DNA from 2 places in the Lysinibacillus sp. YS11 genome. Region 1 is predicted to be linked to the other one. Evidence: riboswitches for the same ligand, from Rfam matches in the RefSeq annotation. Region 1 holds a riboswitch; the other holds the start of a gene.
The links. Region 1 has a riboswitch for cobalamin ahead of metE (5-methyltetrahydropteroyltriglutamate--homocysteine S-methyltransferase). Riboswitches for the same ligand answer to the same signal wherever they lie in the genome.

Region 1 (7,960 bases):
CGCCTGTTCACGTCAATTTTACTTTCTGAAGATAATATATATATCGACGTAACATAAAAAGACTAGGGATTTACCCTAGTCTTCGTTATTGGAGAGTAGATGTAGTAGATTAAAAATCATTTCGTTAGCTTGATGTAGATTGCTGTACAGCTTGACGCAACGTTTTAGTAGCAGCAACCATATTCGCTAAAGCTGCAACGGTTTCATCTTCTTTTCTCGTTTTTAAGCCACAATCTGGATTCACCCAGAATTGATAACGGTCCAGCACCTGTAGACTATCTTTCATAATAGCGAGCATTTCATCCTCGCTTGGTACACGAGGGCTATGAATATCATAGACGCCTAAGCCAATTCCTTTTTTATAGGGCTGTACTTGTAGTGAGGTAATAAGTTCCCCATGACTTCGTGATGTTTCTATGGAAATCACATCTGCATCTAGTGCGCTAATTGGTTCGATGAAATCATTAAACTCGCAGTAACACATATGTGTATGGATTTGTGTTTCATCTTTGACACTAGATGTCGCAAGCTTAAAGGAATTGACAGCCCACTCTAAGTAAGCCCCCCATTCCTCCTTTCTAAGCGGTAAACCTTCTCTTAACGCTGGCTCGTCCACTTGAATAATTGATATACCTGCGTTTTCTAGTGCTTCCACCTCTTTACGGAGTGCTAATGCAATTTGATAAGCGACATCTTTACGGGACAAATCATCTCGCACAAAGGACCAATTTAATATTGTTACTGGCCCTGTCAGCATGCCTTTTACAAATCGCTTCGTTAGGCTTTGGGCATAGGCGGATTCTTTTACGGTAATTGGTGAAGCCCATGCAACATCTCCATAAATGATCGGAGGCTTCACACAGCGTGATCCATATGAAACAACCCACGCTTTCTCTGTAAAGGCAAAGCCAGTCAGCTTTTCACCGAAATATTCGACCATATCTGTACGCTCAAATTCACCATGAACAAGTACATCGATATCTAATTCCTCTTGTATGGAGATCCAGCGCTTTGTTTCGTCTTCTAAAAATGTTTCATAGGCTTCATTCGATAATTGTTTCTTTCGCCACGCATTACGATTTCTTTTCACTTCATCTGATTGCGGGAAGCTACCGATTGTAGTTGTTGGAAACAGCGGTAATCCTAAGGCTTGTTGTTGGATCATTTGTCGCTTCGTAAAATTACTGTGTCGTTCAAAATCTTGCTTTGTCACAGTTTGAACGGCTTGATGAATTAACTTATTTTGGCGGATTGGATGATTTTTTAGAGCCTCAATCGCCTTCATACTTTCTGAAAAATTATGTTGTAAGGAACCATCTTTATCTCGTCTATATTTAGTCAGCCCCGTGATTTCTACGATTTTCTCATCTGCGAAGGCCAGAGACTGCTTTAAAACAGGGTCAAGTTCATTTTCAAGAGAGGTTGTGATTGGAACGTGCTGTAGGTTACTTGATGGTTGAATCCATAGTTCAGCAGCATGACTTAGCTGTTCAATGGCTTGAATTGTCGCATTGACCTCCGCCAGGTTTGAACGCCAAATATCACGGCCATTCACTACCCCTATTCCTAATACTTTATCCTGCGGGAAACCAAATTGACGAAGTGACGCCATATTTCCTTTATAGCCATGAACAAAGTCCAAACCGAATCCTTGAACAGGCAATGTACTTAATGCTTCATAGGCACTTAAAGCTTCGAAATAAGTCTGTAGCATTATTTTAGCCTCAGGAACGGCAGTGGCTAACTGGTCATACATTTCTTTCACCAGCTTTATCTCTGCTGGATCAAGTGTTAAGACGAGGGATGGCTCTTCTAGCTGAATCCAAGTGGCACCTGCATCCACTAATTCTTTTAATACCTGCGTATAGAGTGGTAATAAAGCTAATAAGTACTCAACCTGTGTTAATTTGTTGTAGCCTTTCGTTAACTTATAAAATGTATAGGGACCAATTAGTGTCGGCTTCGCAATGATACCGAAAGTTTCCTTCGCCTCTAAAAAGTCGGCTAACACTTTATTTTCTGTTAGTTGTAAGGCTTGTCCCTCATACTCTGGAACAATGTAGTGATAATTTGTATTAAACCATTTTGTCATTTCACTAGCTACGGCTGTTTTGTCTCCTCTTGCTACACTGAAGTAGGTATGAAAATCGACTTTACCACCTTGCCAGTTAAAGCGCTTTGGAACTAAACCAAACATCAAAGCTGTATCTAACATTCTATCGTAAAACGTAAAGTCGCCAACTGTCACCATATCGATTCCAAGTTGCAGCTGCTTGTTTATTCTTGATAAACGGATTTTCTTTAATTTTTCCTCAAAGTCCTCCTCAGAAAGTTCATTGCGCCAAAATGCTTCTAGTGCTTTTTTCCATTCGCGTTCCTCTCCTATATAGGGATAACCGATCAATGTACTTGTATAGTTCATGTTTTTAAGCTCCTTTTTTAGAAAAAATAAAAAGCCATTCTCCTATTAGGAAAATGGCTGCATGTTAAAATTAATAATGCTAAAACAATACGAAAAAATATCTACTTTCGCATAAACGTTATCGCACAGTGCCTATTTGGTCACTTTTCACCACCTATTTCCACGTAGGGATTTGGTGTGTACTAGAAATTGGCAGGTCTCCTGGCTTTCCATCAACACGCCTCACAGCCTTCCCAGTTTCCCCAGTGGCATTTGTGATTTGCTCCGAATTACAGTTGCGGGACAGCGTCGGATTTGCACCGACTTCCCTTTTAAGCCAAACTTTCATTTGGCACCAAGTCTTACACAATATTCAATTATGCTCCTACTATAGCACATATTTCAGAATAGTAGAAATTATTTTTCAACTATTATATAAATTATTTCTATAAATATTATAGGAATTATTGTATAGTACTAAATGAAAATAAGGTTACATTGTATTCTGTAAAAAAATTTGTTACTATAAAAAGACAATTATGAGAGGACTGATGAATGGACAATGAAGAACTAAACTATATTTTTATTTGAATTGAATGATTTCAAACACAAAATATAGGGTTAGTCTATCCATTTTTAACTATCAGTTTGCATTTTATTTGTCATGACACAAATGGCAAATCGCATTTATTCAGAGAAAGACTAATCCTTCCAATGTACAATTGGAGGGTTTTTTTCTTGCTTTCATAGTTGATTTTGTACCTTTCATTTACCCATAAAGGAGAGGAAAAATATGAGCGATTCAGAAACTATTGTAACGCATGTAACACTCCGTATAAGTCGTTAATATCCATCTGCTTATACGGAGAAATGAACCATAGATGGATAGACCGACTTTGTATGAAAAGTAAACTGTTGCAATACAAAGGAGGAATTATCATGTCCATGATACAAGTACAAAACCTAACTTTTTCTTATCCAAGCAGCTTTGACAATATTTTTGAGAATGTCAACTTTCAAATCGATACGGATTGGAAACTTGGATTTATCGGTAGAAACGGACGAGGTAAAACAACATTCTTTCAGTTGTTATTAGGAAATTATGAGTATAGCGGAAAAATCATCTCTTCTGTAGACTTCACTTATTTCCCCTATCCAGTTTCTGATCCAAATAAATATACCCATGAAATATTTGAGGAAATTTGTCCTCAGGCAGAAGATTGGGAATGTCTACGTGAAATAGCTTACCTACATGTAGATGCGGAGGTCATGTATCGTCCTTTTAAAACATTATCCAATGGCGAACAAACAAAGGTGCTGCTTGCTGCGTTGTTTTTGACAGAGGGTCAATTTTTATTAATTGATGAACCAACCAATCACCTAGACACGGATGCAAGAAAGACGGTTTCCGATTATCTTCGCAGGAAAAAAGGATTTATTTTAATTTCACATGACAGAAGCTTTTTAGATGGCTGTGTTGACCATATCCTATCGATTAATAGAGCCAATATTGACGTTCAAAGTGGAAATTATTCTTCTTGGAAGTTAAATTTTGATCGTCAGCAGGAACACGAAGAAGTAACCAATCAACGACTGCAAAAAGATATCGACCGATTAAAACAATCCTCAAAGCGTTCGTCAGGTTGGTCTAATCAAGTGGAAGCCTCCAAAAACGGCACAACCAATTCAGGTTCCAAACTGGACAAAGGCTTTGTTGGACATAAAGCAGCCAAGATGATGAAACGAGCGAAGAACCTGGAATCCAGACAACAAAGAGCTATTGAGGAAAAATCAAAACTACTAAAAAATGTTGAAAAAACCGAGTCATTGAAAGTAGAGCCATTGGCATATCCATCAAAAGAAATGGTTGTTGTCACGGATGTATCGATTCGGTACGATGACCATATCGTGAATAAGCCTATTAGCTTCAAAGTGGCACAAGGGGATCGAGTTGTTTTAGATGGCAAAAATGGAAGCGGAAAAAGTAGTATGTTAAAACTTATTCTAGGTAAGCCCATCCAACATACAGGCTCGATAAAGTTAGCTTCAGGTCTAGTCATTTCCTATGTTCAGCAGGATACATCCCATTTAAAGGGATTGCTCTCGGAATTTATTGAAGAGCATGGTATTGATGAGACGTTATTTAAATCAATCCTGCGCAAGATGGATTTTGAGCGTATTCAATTTGAGAAGGATATCTCTCATTATTCTGGTGGGCAAAAGAAAAAGCTGCTGATTGCTAAAAGCTTGTGTGAGAAGGCTCATTTATATATTTGGGATGAACCACTCAATTTTATTGATATCTATTCACGCATGCAGATTGAAGAGCTCATAAAAAGCTCTCATCTCACAATGGTGATTGTTGAGCATGATCAGGCATTTCAACAAACTGTAGCAACGAAAACGATAGCGATGTCATAAAGAGAAGAATCCATTTATGGATTCTTCCTTTTTAATGATATTGAAACCAATGGATCCATTTAGAATTTGTCTCTTTTACGATATATAGCTCACCTAGTGATGCACTTTGCGCTGGCAGTAATCTTGGAAACCTTAATCGAACAAACCAGGAGTGATTAGCCACATTTTCTCCACAGAAGTTCACCGCCATTTTATAGTAATTCTCCTCCATGCCAGTTAATATGGGCATGGGCTTTATCACCTCAATTTGCCACTCCTGATAATCAGGGCTTGAGCCATATACTTTTGGAATGATGTCAGCTAATGCTTGACTAAGCTCGACTTTGTCTTTCACCGTTGTTTTCATCAATACATCTGGATTTGGACATTTTAAGCCTTCAGGTTCTGACCCCGAAGTAGCTGTTGGAAATAACAAAAGCATACATAAAAAGGGCAGTATTATTTTTCCCATTGTTCAATTCCCTTTCTTTAAAAATGCTCGATAATTTGCTGTGATTGGTGCACTCTATAAAGTATCATCCTGCAGAAAGGTCACTATTCCATGAAAAAATTTGCTTATGTTTTAATGTTTATCTTCACTATGTTCATTCTGCCATGTAAGATTTATGCGCAAAGTGAACAAGCTGATGAGCAACTAATCAGGGACACATTCATTACAATCCTTAATCCATTTATTGAAAAGGAAATTGATCATTACTATGGCTATCCTAAGCAGTATGGCTTGTATGATGTGAAAATTTTAAAAATTGTCAAAGAAAGTCAGTTTAGCTTTAAAGTTAGCGTGGAAGTTACGACCTTTGAGCATGCGCATTCCCCACCCTACAGTAAGGAAATCATTACGTTTGAAGTCAGTCCAACTGGTGTCATCACACTTCGCTATATACATGAGGCAGATGATGTAGAAAAGGCAATAAACGCATTCTATAGGGCAACACTGTTAGATATACAGCAGAGTTTTAAGCTGGACTTAGCATCTTATACTTCCTACCGATACGATCAATTGCAATATCAAGCTGAAATTAATAATGATATGAAATCCCTTGCTATGATTGCAGAGGAAATAGTGACCAATATTTTATTTCCTGAGCGAAAGATTCCCTACAAAAATGTCATAGACCCTGTCACTTTTATCAAGGGTAATATAGGTTATATGCTCTTTAAAAGGGCGGATGGTACAAATGTAAGCTATCAGCTGCAAAAGAAAGACGGCACATGGATCGTAACAGATAAAACAAGTAAGCCAGGTAGGAAAATGGAGGATCTGTTACCGTGGTATATATAGAAAAATGAAGCCAACTGATTCCATCAGTTAGGCTTCATTCTTTAAGAGCGTTTGCATCATACTTTTTATAATTCCCATGTGAAAATTTTCATGGTTCATATGAAAGACAACCATATCGCCTAATGTTTTCATACCTAAAAAAGTTTCTTTAAGCGGTTCATGTAGATGTCCTGCACAAGCTTGTTCAATAAGAATTGGTTGTTCCTCTAGGAGCATAATTATTTGATCCATTGTTGGCGGTTGCTCAGTCCAGTCATCTGGTTTACTGCCACTAGGAAACATTACATGATAGGATAGGGGCAAATGCCTTTCTTGTGTGACAGCTTGAAAAACGGTATGATCCCAACCAACTAATAGATGACCAGCATTCCAACGAATATTGTTATGATGTCCAGCGGGTATCTGATCAGCAATATTCTCAGGGATCGTACGTAGAAATTCAACAGTCCAATTACGCCACATTTTCATTTGCATAAATAATTGCGCTTCGTTCATATACTAGCTCCCTTTCTACACGTTTTCAGTATTCTATATCCTAGATTAAATTAATTTATAGTAAATTACGGTTGCTTCTAATTCTCCATCTGGTGAAATAGTATATTGCGGAATTTTCCCTACTTCTTGATAATCTAATGATTTATATAATTTATTAGAAGGATCCCCTTCTCTCGTATCTAAAACTAACAAGGAGCGGTTTTCTTGTTTTGCTCTTTCCTCTGCTTGTTGCATCAGCGCTCGTCCAATACCGTTGCGTCTAAAGTTGGGGTGTGTCATTAACTTGCAAATTTCAGCACGATGAATGCCATTTGGTTTGCTAGTTAAATGCATTTGAATACTACCTGCAATTTCATTATTTATTTTCGCAATGAACAGTAAGACATCTGACGCTAAGACAGATTGCCAATATTTTATCGCTTGTTCTTGTGTGAGTGGAGGTAAAAAACCTACGGATGCTCCTTCATCTACGACCATAATCAATAATTCAGTAAGCTTCTCCAAATCTTGCTCAATATGGTGAAGCTCAATTATTTCAATCTTTTGCATGCCGAAAGCATCTCCTTTTTATAAAATTATTACCTACTATTAAAACAGAAATTACTTTTCCGAAATCGTTTCTAAACGTTGAGTAAGAACTCGTTGTATTTTCTATAAAATTTTTCTGGCACAGCGAGATCAATTTCAGCTAATTTTGCCTCTATAGATTCAAAGAATTTTATACATTCTTGTTTCCTATTTTGTTGAATTAAGAATTCTAACAATTGAAACATATACTGTTCATTGTATTCGTCTAGCTCTAAAAGCTTTTGTAGGCAATTATACTTTAATAAAGTGTGGGCAACGTCTGTACGTGCAATATACTGTTCAAGCACATGTAATACAGATTGCTTTAAGCGGAGCCTGATTTGATTAACCCATAAATACTCCTCATCTATTAAAAAATCACCCTCATAGCAATTCAATAACTGCTGAATGGATTTCTCATCATGTTGATCCTGCTCCAATAGTTGATTCAGCTCATCATAATCAGTTTGAATTTCCGCATTTAATTTATAGTGATTATTGACCAAGAGTATAGGATCTTGAATACCATTGTCCTTTAATATCTTTCTTAAATGATAAATAGTTGTATGTAAATTACTAGCTGCCTTTTCAAAGTTCAAATCTGGCCACAATTCCTCTAAAAGAACTGCATTTAACATAGGCCGTTTTTGGTGAAATAGTAAATATAAAAATAGTTCACGTACTTTTCTTGTTCGCCACTTAATCACATTATGTTGAACATCCAGTAGATAAAAGCTGCCTAATGTATGCGCATATAATGAGTTTTTCTTCTCATCCCTCGGCGCCACCGTCAC
Region 2 (7,960 bases), 170 kb from region 1:
ATGGGGACAATTGTCCTCATTATCGTGAGCTTCCTCTCTTTTTTCCTGATGCATGCGGCACCTGGTAATCCAGCTGCAGCGTATTATGGTGGCAATGCCCAAACGTTATCGACAGCGGAGAAAGAACGCATTGAAACAGCTTTTGGTCTGGATCAACCGATACTCTATCAATATGGTGTGTGGCTCCGTGAAGCGATGCAAGGAAATTTAGGCTACTCGGCAAAAGAAGGCAGACCAGTAGCGACAATTATACAAGAACGTTTACCAAATACATTACAGCTCGTTGTTGGAACTTTAGGCATCGTAGCCATTGCCTCAACATGGCTCGGCTTACAGGCAGGCATGAAGGAGGGTTCGTTATTAGATCGCGGACTTTCCTTTGTAAGTATTGCTAGCTCAGCCATTCCTCCATTTTGGCTTGGCATTTTATTCATCATGGTGTTCTCTGTACAACTAGGCTGGTTTCCTTCATCGGGGATGAAGGATGTACGAGGGGATGGCGGCCTTGTGGACCGACTACACCATATGGTTCTTCCATTATCGGTCCTTGTACTGGCACATGTCGGGGTATTCGCACGTTTTTTACAGGAAAATGTGAAGGCAGAGAAGCATCGTTATTATGTAGAGGTGGCACGTGCCAACGGAGTACCAGAGCGAGCTATTCGTAAGATGATTTTACGCAATGCCATTATTCCATATATCAATTATGTCGGTGTGACCATCCCATCATTTTTTGGAGGATCCATCGTGGTTGAAACATTATTTGGCTGGTCAGGCTTAGGTCAGCTTTTAGTGAAAGCAGTGATGGTAAAGGACTTTCCTGTGCTGATGGGTGCCATTTTAATCACTGGCGTAGTAGTCGTTATCTGTTTATTTGTGATTGATGTCCTCATGATTTGTCTCAATCCCCGCTTAAGAAGAGGGGGAATCGTATGAGAAAAGAGCAAAAAATGCTCATCTTTTGGCTAGTGATTCTTGGTCTTTTAGTAGGCTTCACCCTATTCTCCTCATGGTTAGTGCCTTTTGAGCCAAACGCGATGGATATGAATCATATTTATGAAGCACCTAATGGAACACACCTCCTTGGCACAGATCAGCTAGGTAGAGATGTTCTTTCCCGCCTACTCGTTGGTGGTAGAGTGACCCTTTTTATCGCTACGTTATCGGTTGTTCTATCCAGCATAATTGGCATTATCTATGGCGGTATAAGTGGCTATTTCGGTGGAGCTATTGATGCAGTGATGATGCGTATACTAGAGGCATTTTTAACAATTCCATCTTTAGTGATTGTGCTAGCTCTTCAAGCGATTATGCAAGGAAGTGTATGGCGCATGGCAATGATTATGGGGTGCACAGGCTGGTTTGTCACTGCCCGTATCGTGCGCTCTGAATTTATCCGGTTGAAGGAATTAGAGTTTATCCACATGGCGAAGATGTTCCGCACTCCGCTGTGGAAGATTCTTTTTCGTCATCTATTGCGTAATAGTCTTCCCGCCATTTTTGTCGTGACGATATTTAATTTTGCTGGTGCTATTTTTACGGAAGTATCCTTAAGCTTTTTAGGTATCGGTGTTCCACCGTCCATTCCATCGTGGGGGACGATGCTCTATACGGCACAAAATGATTTACTTGTCGGGGCTTGGTGGATGGGCCTTTTTCCTGGGATGTTCATTTTCGTAACGATTTTATGCGTGCAAGCTATTGGTAGTAGATTTAAGCAGAGAGGGGGACAGACACATGTTTAAAATGGAGCATGTTACTGTTCGAATAAACGAAAAATTTATATTGAACGATCTCTCGTTTACGGTGCCAAAAGGTCAGATTACCGTGATGATAGGTGAAAGCGGTAGTGGAAAAAGCACCATGCTCTCTGCCATTCTAGGCATGCTTCCAGCGCAAGCAACAGTTGAAGGCTCAATCTTTTTTAATGGAAGAAATATAGTGGAATTAGCAAAACAGGATCAAGCTGTACTACGCCAAAGGCACTTCTTTACGATTTTTCAAGATGCTGCTAATAGCTTTTCGCCAACGCAAAAAATGAAACAGCAATTGTATGGATTAACTGCCTTACGGATGGGGCAGACAAAGGCAGTATTTCTAGCTAAAATGAAGCATATTGTACAGGATTTACATTTACCAGCAGATGTGTTGGAGCGCTATCCCTTCGAGCTTTCAGGAGGGATGCTACAACGCTGTATGCTTGCCTGTGCTCTCTATCTGGCGCCAGCTGTTTTATTAGCGGATGAACCAACCTCTTCCTTAGATATGCTGCATCAACAGGAATTTATTCAACAATTGAAAAGGCTTCATACACAGCTAGAAACAACCGTACTCTTAATTACCCATGATTTAGATGTAGCTGCTTCCATCGCAGATTTTATCCTCGTCATGAAAAATGGAGAAATTGTGGAGCGAGGGCGAGTAACAGAAATCTTTGAGCAGCCTAAGCATCCATACACTAGGCAGCTAGTTGCGCATCATTTTTAGGAGGAGGTGTGGGCTTTGTTACTTCAGGTTCACAATATTTGTAAAAGCTATCGAAAGGGACGCCCAATATTAAATCATATTCATCTTACTGTAGGAAAAGGGGAAATAGTCGGCTTAGTAGGAGAAAGTGGCAGTGGCAAAAGCACATTGGCCAAAGTAATTATGCAGCTAGAAGCTCCTGAAAAAGGGGCAGTATACTTTCAACAGCAACCAATAACCAAGCATCGTCGCGCAGCTTTTTATGACAGCTGCCAGATTATTTTTCAAAATGCAACAGCCGCTTTAAATCCCGTGTGGACTGTAAGGGACCTATTAAGAGAGCCGCTTCAGCATAAGCAACCTATAACGGACACCTATTTACAGACCATGCTGGAGAAGGTCAAGCTACCCACAGATATCTTACATGCCTTGCCCTCTGAGCTAAGTGGCGGAGAAAAACAGCGAGTTAATTTATTACGATCCCTTTTGGTCGAGCCACAATTAATCGTATGTGATGAAATTATTTCAAGCCTAGATCGCTTGATTCAACGAGAAATCGTTGATTTATTAAAGACCTTGAATAAAGAAAGGGCAATGGCCATTCTCTTTATCTCTCATGACTTAAAGGCTGTTTCCTATTTATGCGATCGCATTTATGTGATGAAGGCTGGAACCATTGTTGATGAGAGCAACAAAGAGAATAACGGCTTTACCTTCACGGACAGCTATGCAAAAATGCTGTTTCAGGCAATGGATCATTGATTTGGCAAAACACTTCCTTGAATGGGAAGTGTTTTTTTATGAGTGAACTAGCGCAGCTAATTTTTCAGTGAACTCCTCAGATATTGTGTAGATCGTATGCGTATCCTTGACATGCATCAAACTACTGTTTTGCCCTTTATCACCTAACCAAAGATGATAGCCATATTTGTTTCCTGCCTTGTCCACTATTTGTACATCATATTCTGGCGAAGCCATATTGACAACACCCTCGTTTTTGACTGTTGTTGCAATGGCTTGTTGGAATAGTGTAAGTGATTCTTCATCCGTATATTCTTTAAAAAAATCAGTGTTCACCTTGTTAAATTTAGCACCAATAGAAATGCTGACCTTAGCTAATTCATCATCTGGTTTTTCATTACATCCTAGTAAAACAACGGCTAGTAGAGACACTAAGGCAGCTATCATTATTCGCAACCACTCACCCCTTTTATAGGCTAAATAATACCACCATTTCCTGTCGTAGCTCTCACTTCTTTGTAATACATTAAATAAACGAGAGCGAAAGGGGACAGATAGTGGGCTTATTTGATGGATTGATCGGCAATGCAAGCGAGGTGAATTTAGAAAAACTACAGGAGGAGGTCCATAATTTATTAATTCCAAACGAGACAGTCAAGAACGCCTATAAAATTATTAGAGACACGTTTATTTTTACCAATAAACGATTAATCCTCATTGATAAGCAAGGAGTGACTGGCAAGAAAACAGAGTATCATTCCATTCCCTATAAAAATATCGTTCATTTTTCAGTCGAAACAGCTGGAACATTTGATTTAGATGCAGAGCTTAAAATATGGGTGTCTGGCAGTCCATTACCGATTCAAAAAAACTTCAATAAGGCGACAAATATTTATAAGGTGCAAAGCGTCTTAGCACAGTATGTTTTGGGGACGTAATGAAGGTGCTAATAGTACATGTGCACAACCAAAAGCCCGCAGATTTGCGAGGCTTTTTTGTCGTGCCGGGAAGGGGTCGGTGTAACGGATTTTAAGTCGGCTTCATGATTACGGTAAGCTCGAAAATACTGTCAAGTGTAAATAAGAGCGCCTTGCCGAGACCTTATTCAAATACAATCATTTCTCCGACTTCTTTAAACCCGAAGCGTTTATAAATATTTTTTCCATCCTCTGATGCCTGTAAGACTACGGGCTTTTGCTTATTGATTGTTTGACTGAGTAGGAATTGAAACATCTCACTGCCATAGCCGTTGCCCCTATACGCATCTTTTGTCATCACATCATAAATCCCATAGCTATGTTTACTGTCGATTAATAATCCCGTAGCGATAGGTACTTCCTTTATACAACCAATAAACATGCGAGCATTTGATGCTAGTTTTTCCTGTGAGAATTGATGAAAGTAAATTTCTAATGCATCTCTTTCTGCTGTTTCTCCAAATAAACTTAGAAAAACTTCCTTATATTGTAGAAGCTCTTCCTTGTTACTTACTTCTGTGATGGTAAGATAATTGGAAATTCGTGGACCTGTGTGAAGTGTATGGTCAAGCTTCATCATCATATTTCGTTCAGCTTCCTGTAAATTGCAGTCTTTTATCAGCTGTAGCCAATCATCGCTTAGATAGTTGGCATCCACCCACGTACTGAAGGGAAGTTTATTCACAATGAAATGATTAATCCTTTGTTTAAGATGATTTTCCTTATGAATTATAGGCGATTTCGCTACTAACAAATTAAATGTATCAGTTGGAATATTCGTATTGGCTATGACAAAATGAGCTTCCTCTATAATTTGTCCAGAAACGGCTCGAGTAAATAGTTTCATTTTTTCCTCTAAATTACTCGTCACTAATTGTTGACTTGTTTTCATATTTTTCATCCTTCCACTATTAGAAGTACACTATCTTTCATTATAAAGTCAATGAAAGATAAAAAATACGCAGTTCACCTTTTTTATATCCCCCTCTAACTTTATTAGTAGTTTGGAAAATATTGTGATATTTGACTTTGGAAAAACACTACTTTACAATTGATTTTAGTAATCTAATAGGAATGTGCTTATACTCATTCCTATGACAACTGAATAGCGTGTAGTAAGAGGTGTAAATTGCGTGCAATTTGCTTAAAAGGGAAGTCGGTGCGAATCCGACACTGTCCCGCAACTGTAAATGTGAGCGACTTTTCAGTATCCACTGTCTTTGGACGGGAAGGAGAAAAGAAGCGATGATCATGAGTCAGGATACCTGCCTGTTACGAGTACACACCATAAACCTACGAGGAATAGGAGGTGGCATGTTGACAAAACAGAATGCTCTGTTCGTCACAGTACGTCAAACGCCCATAGTAAATGAAAGGGTTCATAATCGAACTCGTTCACACATACTTAGGGTTTGTTTGGCATTGTGTGATGAAAGAAGATAAAATGAAGGATTTCCTCAAAAGTAGGGAGTCCTTTTTGTTTTGAAAATATGTACGCAAAGGGGATGCACGTATGACAAATATTCATGTAACGACAACGTTGGAAACGCCTTATGAAGATCTGAACATTTGTAAGCAACCACGAACAGAAGTTGCCAAGAAAGCGAAAACAAGAATGGTGGTCGAGTCTCTGATCGATCAATTATTAGCAACGAAGCTGATTCGCAATGATCGCTTCTTTGAGCAAATCTTATATAATAAAGAAATTATTTGGATACAAAATGGGGATGTGGACGGTCATCTTTTAGCGAAAGCAGCCATAGCAGATGAACTAAAAACAAAGACGAATAGTTTTATGATGTACATGCCGACCAATCCGATTGTCTATGAGGTCAACGGAGAAGCGTATCACTTAATTACGCGCATTGATTCTACACGCGCAAAGCCCAACCTTGACCGTCTATCATTGGAGCCAAAGCCTGTTTTAAGTGCCGCTCGTGTCAATGACTTATTATGCTCGATTGTCATGCGCTTTTACGAAACATATTTATATGATTTAGCATCTCATCATGACAAACTCATTGCATTTGTGCAGCAGGAATATGCCCAATTTATTGAAGCGGTGCAAGCGTTAAATGATTATCATTTCAACTGGCATCCACGTGGCAACGGTCACGAGCTTTTACTGCAATTAATTGATCATCTACAACTATTAAAAAGTCAACCTGGTAAGGTACTAATTGATTTTACGAACAAGCATGACTATGTAATAGTTGAACCCGCATATTTGTTGGACAATCCAACAAAGAAAGCTGTCGGTGCACTATAAAAACAAGCCCTCCATTTTTTGGAGGGCTTGTAATATCTTATGGTAGGGTAGAGATATATTGATGCCCAAGAAAGAAATACCCGCGGATTACCCGAAGCGAGCAGGCTCATCCCACCCTACAGGCAATGCATGGCTGCCTGTGCTTCTTGCCATGGAACCGAATATCCTTTGCCCTTAGCACAAAAGATACTAGAGGAACTATACTCAGGGTCGGCATTTTTATCGTAGCCAATCTGTGCAATCACATCCTCTGTATTATGGCACACATCATAGCCATCAAATTGGAGTGTGAGTGCACCTTTCCCATTTGTATAGGCGGCAAAGGTTGTGCTGTAGCTCATTAAAGTGGCAACAGGTGCACGACCTGTTAGGATAACATCCGTTTCGGATAAAATCGGGTCATCGAACGTGCCAGCTGCTTGCTGAATATCAGTCATCATACGACCGATAAAGTCATTTGAAGCTTTCATTTTAAAGCGATAATAGGGTTCAAGTAGGACATTTTGTGCCTGCTCCAGCCCCTGACGCAGGGCACGGAAACTGGCTTCACGGAAATCTCCCCCCGATGTATGTTCATTGTGCCCGCGACCTGTTAGAAGTGTAAAATGAATATCTGTTACAGGGAAGCCTGTCAGTAGCCCATGATGGTCACGCTCAAACAGATGCTTTTCAACAAGGCGCTGATTGCCTACAGATAAATGATCGGCATGACAGGCATTGGTGAAGGTATTACCTGTTCCACGTGGATTTGGCTCCATTAATAAATGAACTTCTGCATAATGCTTGAGGGGCTCGAAATGACCATAGCCCGTTACGGTCGTCGCAATGGTTTCCATGTATAAAATTTGCGGCTCACCAAAGGAGACAGCTAATGAAAAACGCGTCATTAATACCTCTGTCAGGACCTCCAATTGAATAGCACCCATAATATGCACATGGATTTCCTGAAATTTTTCCTGCCAGACCACACGCAAGGACGGTTCTTCTGCTTCGAGTAAACGGAAAATCTGTAGCACTTCCTTGATATGCTGATCACCCTCATATTGAACCTTTGCCTGTAAGGTTGGGACAAGCTCATAGGGCTGTGATAGCATCGTTGTACCGATTCGATCCCCAATGTTTGCCTGGCTCAGTCCTTTGACAGCGAAAATTTCTCCTGCCTCTACCTGTTGAACGGTCTCAAAGCGACTGCCGTTATAAAGGCGAATTTCGGTCACTTTTTCTGTTACTTCGTCAAATGAAAATTCATCTCGTACATGCAACGAGCCCTTGGTTGCCTTCATAAAGGTTAAACGCTGGTGCCCATCATGACGAATCTTAAAAACCTCGCCCTCAAACGGGGCATCCTTGTCAAAATGGGTAGCCGTTAACAGCGGGAGCTGGTCAAGAAATTCCTGAATGCCCTCATCCTTTAAGGCCGAGCCAGCAAAGCAAGGGAAGGCACCTTCATTTTTAATCATTTCCTTTAATTGAGCAAGACACTGTTCATGCTCCAATGACTCATTTA

Region 2: it holds a riboswitch for cobalamin, as region 1 does, so the genes downstream of both, LBYS11_RS10435 (hypothetical protein) here and metE (5-methyltetrahydropteroyltriglutamate--homocysteine S-methyltransferase) in region 1, are expected to answer to the same signal.

The regions. Positions count from the first base shown of each region.
Region 1 is NZ_CP026007.1:2,277,190-2,285,149, reverse strand. Features, by position in the region: gene metE (5-methyltetrahydropteroyltriglutamate--homocysteine S-methyltransferase) at 125-2,422, opposite strand; cobalamin riboswitch at 2,596-2,776, opposite strand; gene LBYS11_RS11235 (Lsa family ABC-F type ribosomal protection protein) at 3,341-4,822, shown strand; gene LBYS11_RS11230 (hypothetical protein) at 4,854-5,243, opposite strand; gene LBYS11_RS11225 (DUF3888 domain-containing protein) at 5,364-6,104, shown strand; gene LBYS11_RS11220 (DinB family protein) at 6,132-6,599, opposite strand; gene LBYS11_RS11215 (GNAT family N-acetyltransferase) at 6,645-7,148, opposite strand; gene LBYS11_RS11210 (response regulator) at 7,220-7,960, opposite strand, start outside.
Region 2 is NZ_CP026007.1:2,107,207-2,115,166, forward strand. Features, by position in the region: gene LBYS11_RS10400 (ABC transporter permease) at 1-936, shown strand, start outside; gene LBYS11_RS10405 (ABC transporter permease) at 933-1,745, shown strand; gene LBYS11_RS10410 (ATP-binding cassette domain-containing protein) at 1,738-2,487, shown strand; gene LBYS11_RS10415 (ABC transporter ATP-binding protein) at 2,494-3,228, shown strand; gene LBYS11_RS10420 (YhfM domain-containing protein) at 3,265-3,654, opposite strand; gene LBYS11_RS10425 (PH domain-containing protein) at 3,765-4,145, shown strand; gene LBYS11_RS10430 (GNAT family N-acetyltransferase) at 4,309-5,076, opposite strand; cobalamin riboswitch at 5,288-5,472, shown strand; gene LBYS11_RS10435 (hypothetical protein) at 5,698-6,453, shown strand; gene LBYS11_RS10440 (elongation factor G) at 6,570-7,960, opposite strand, start outside.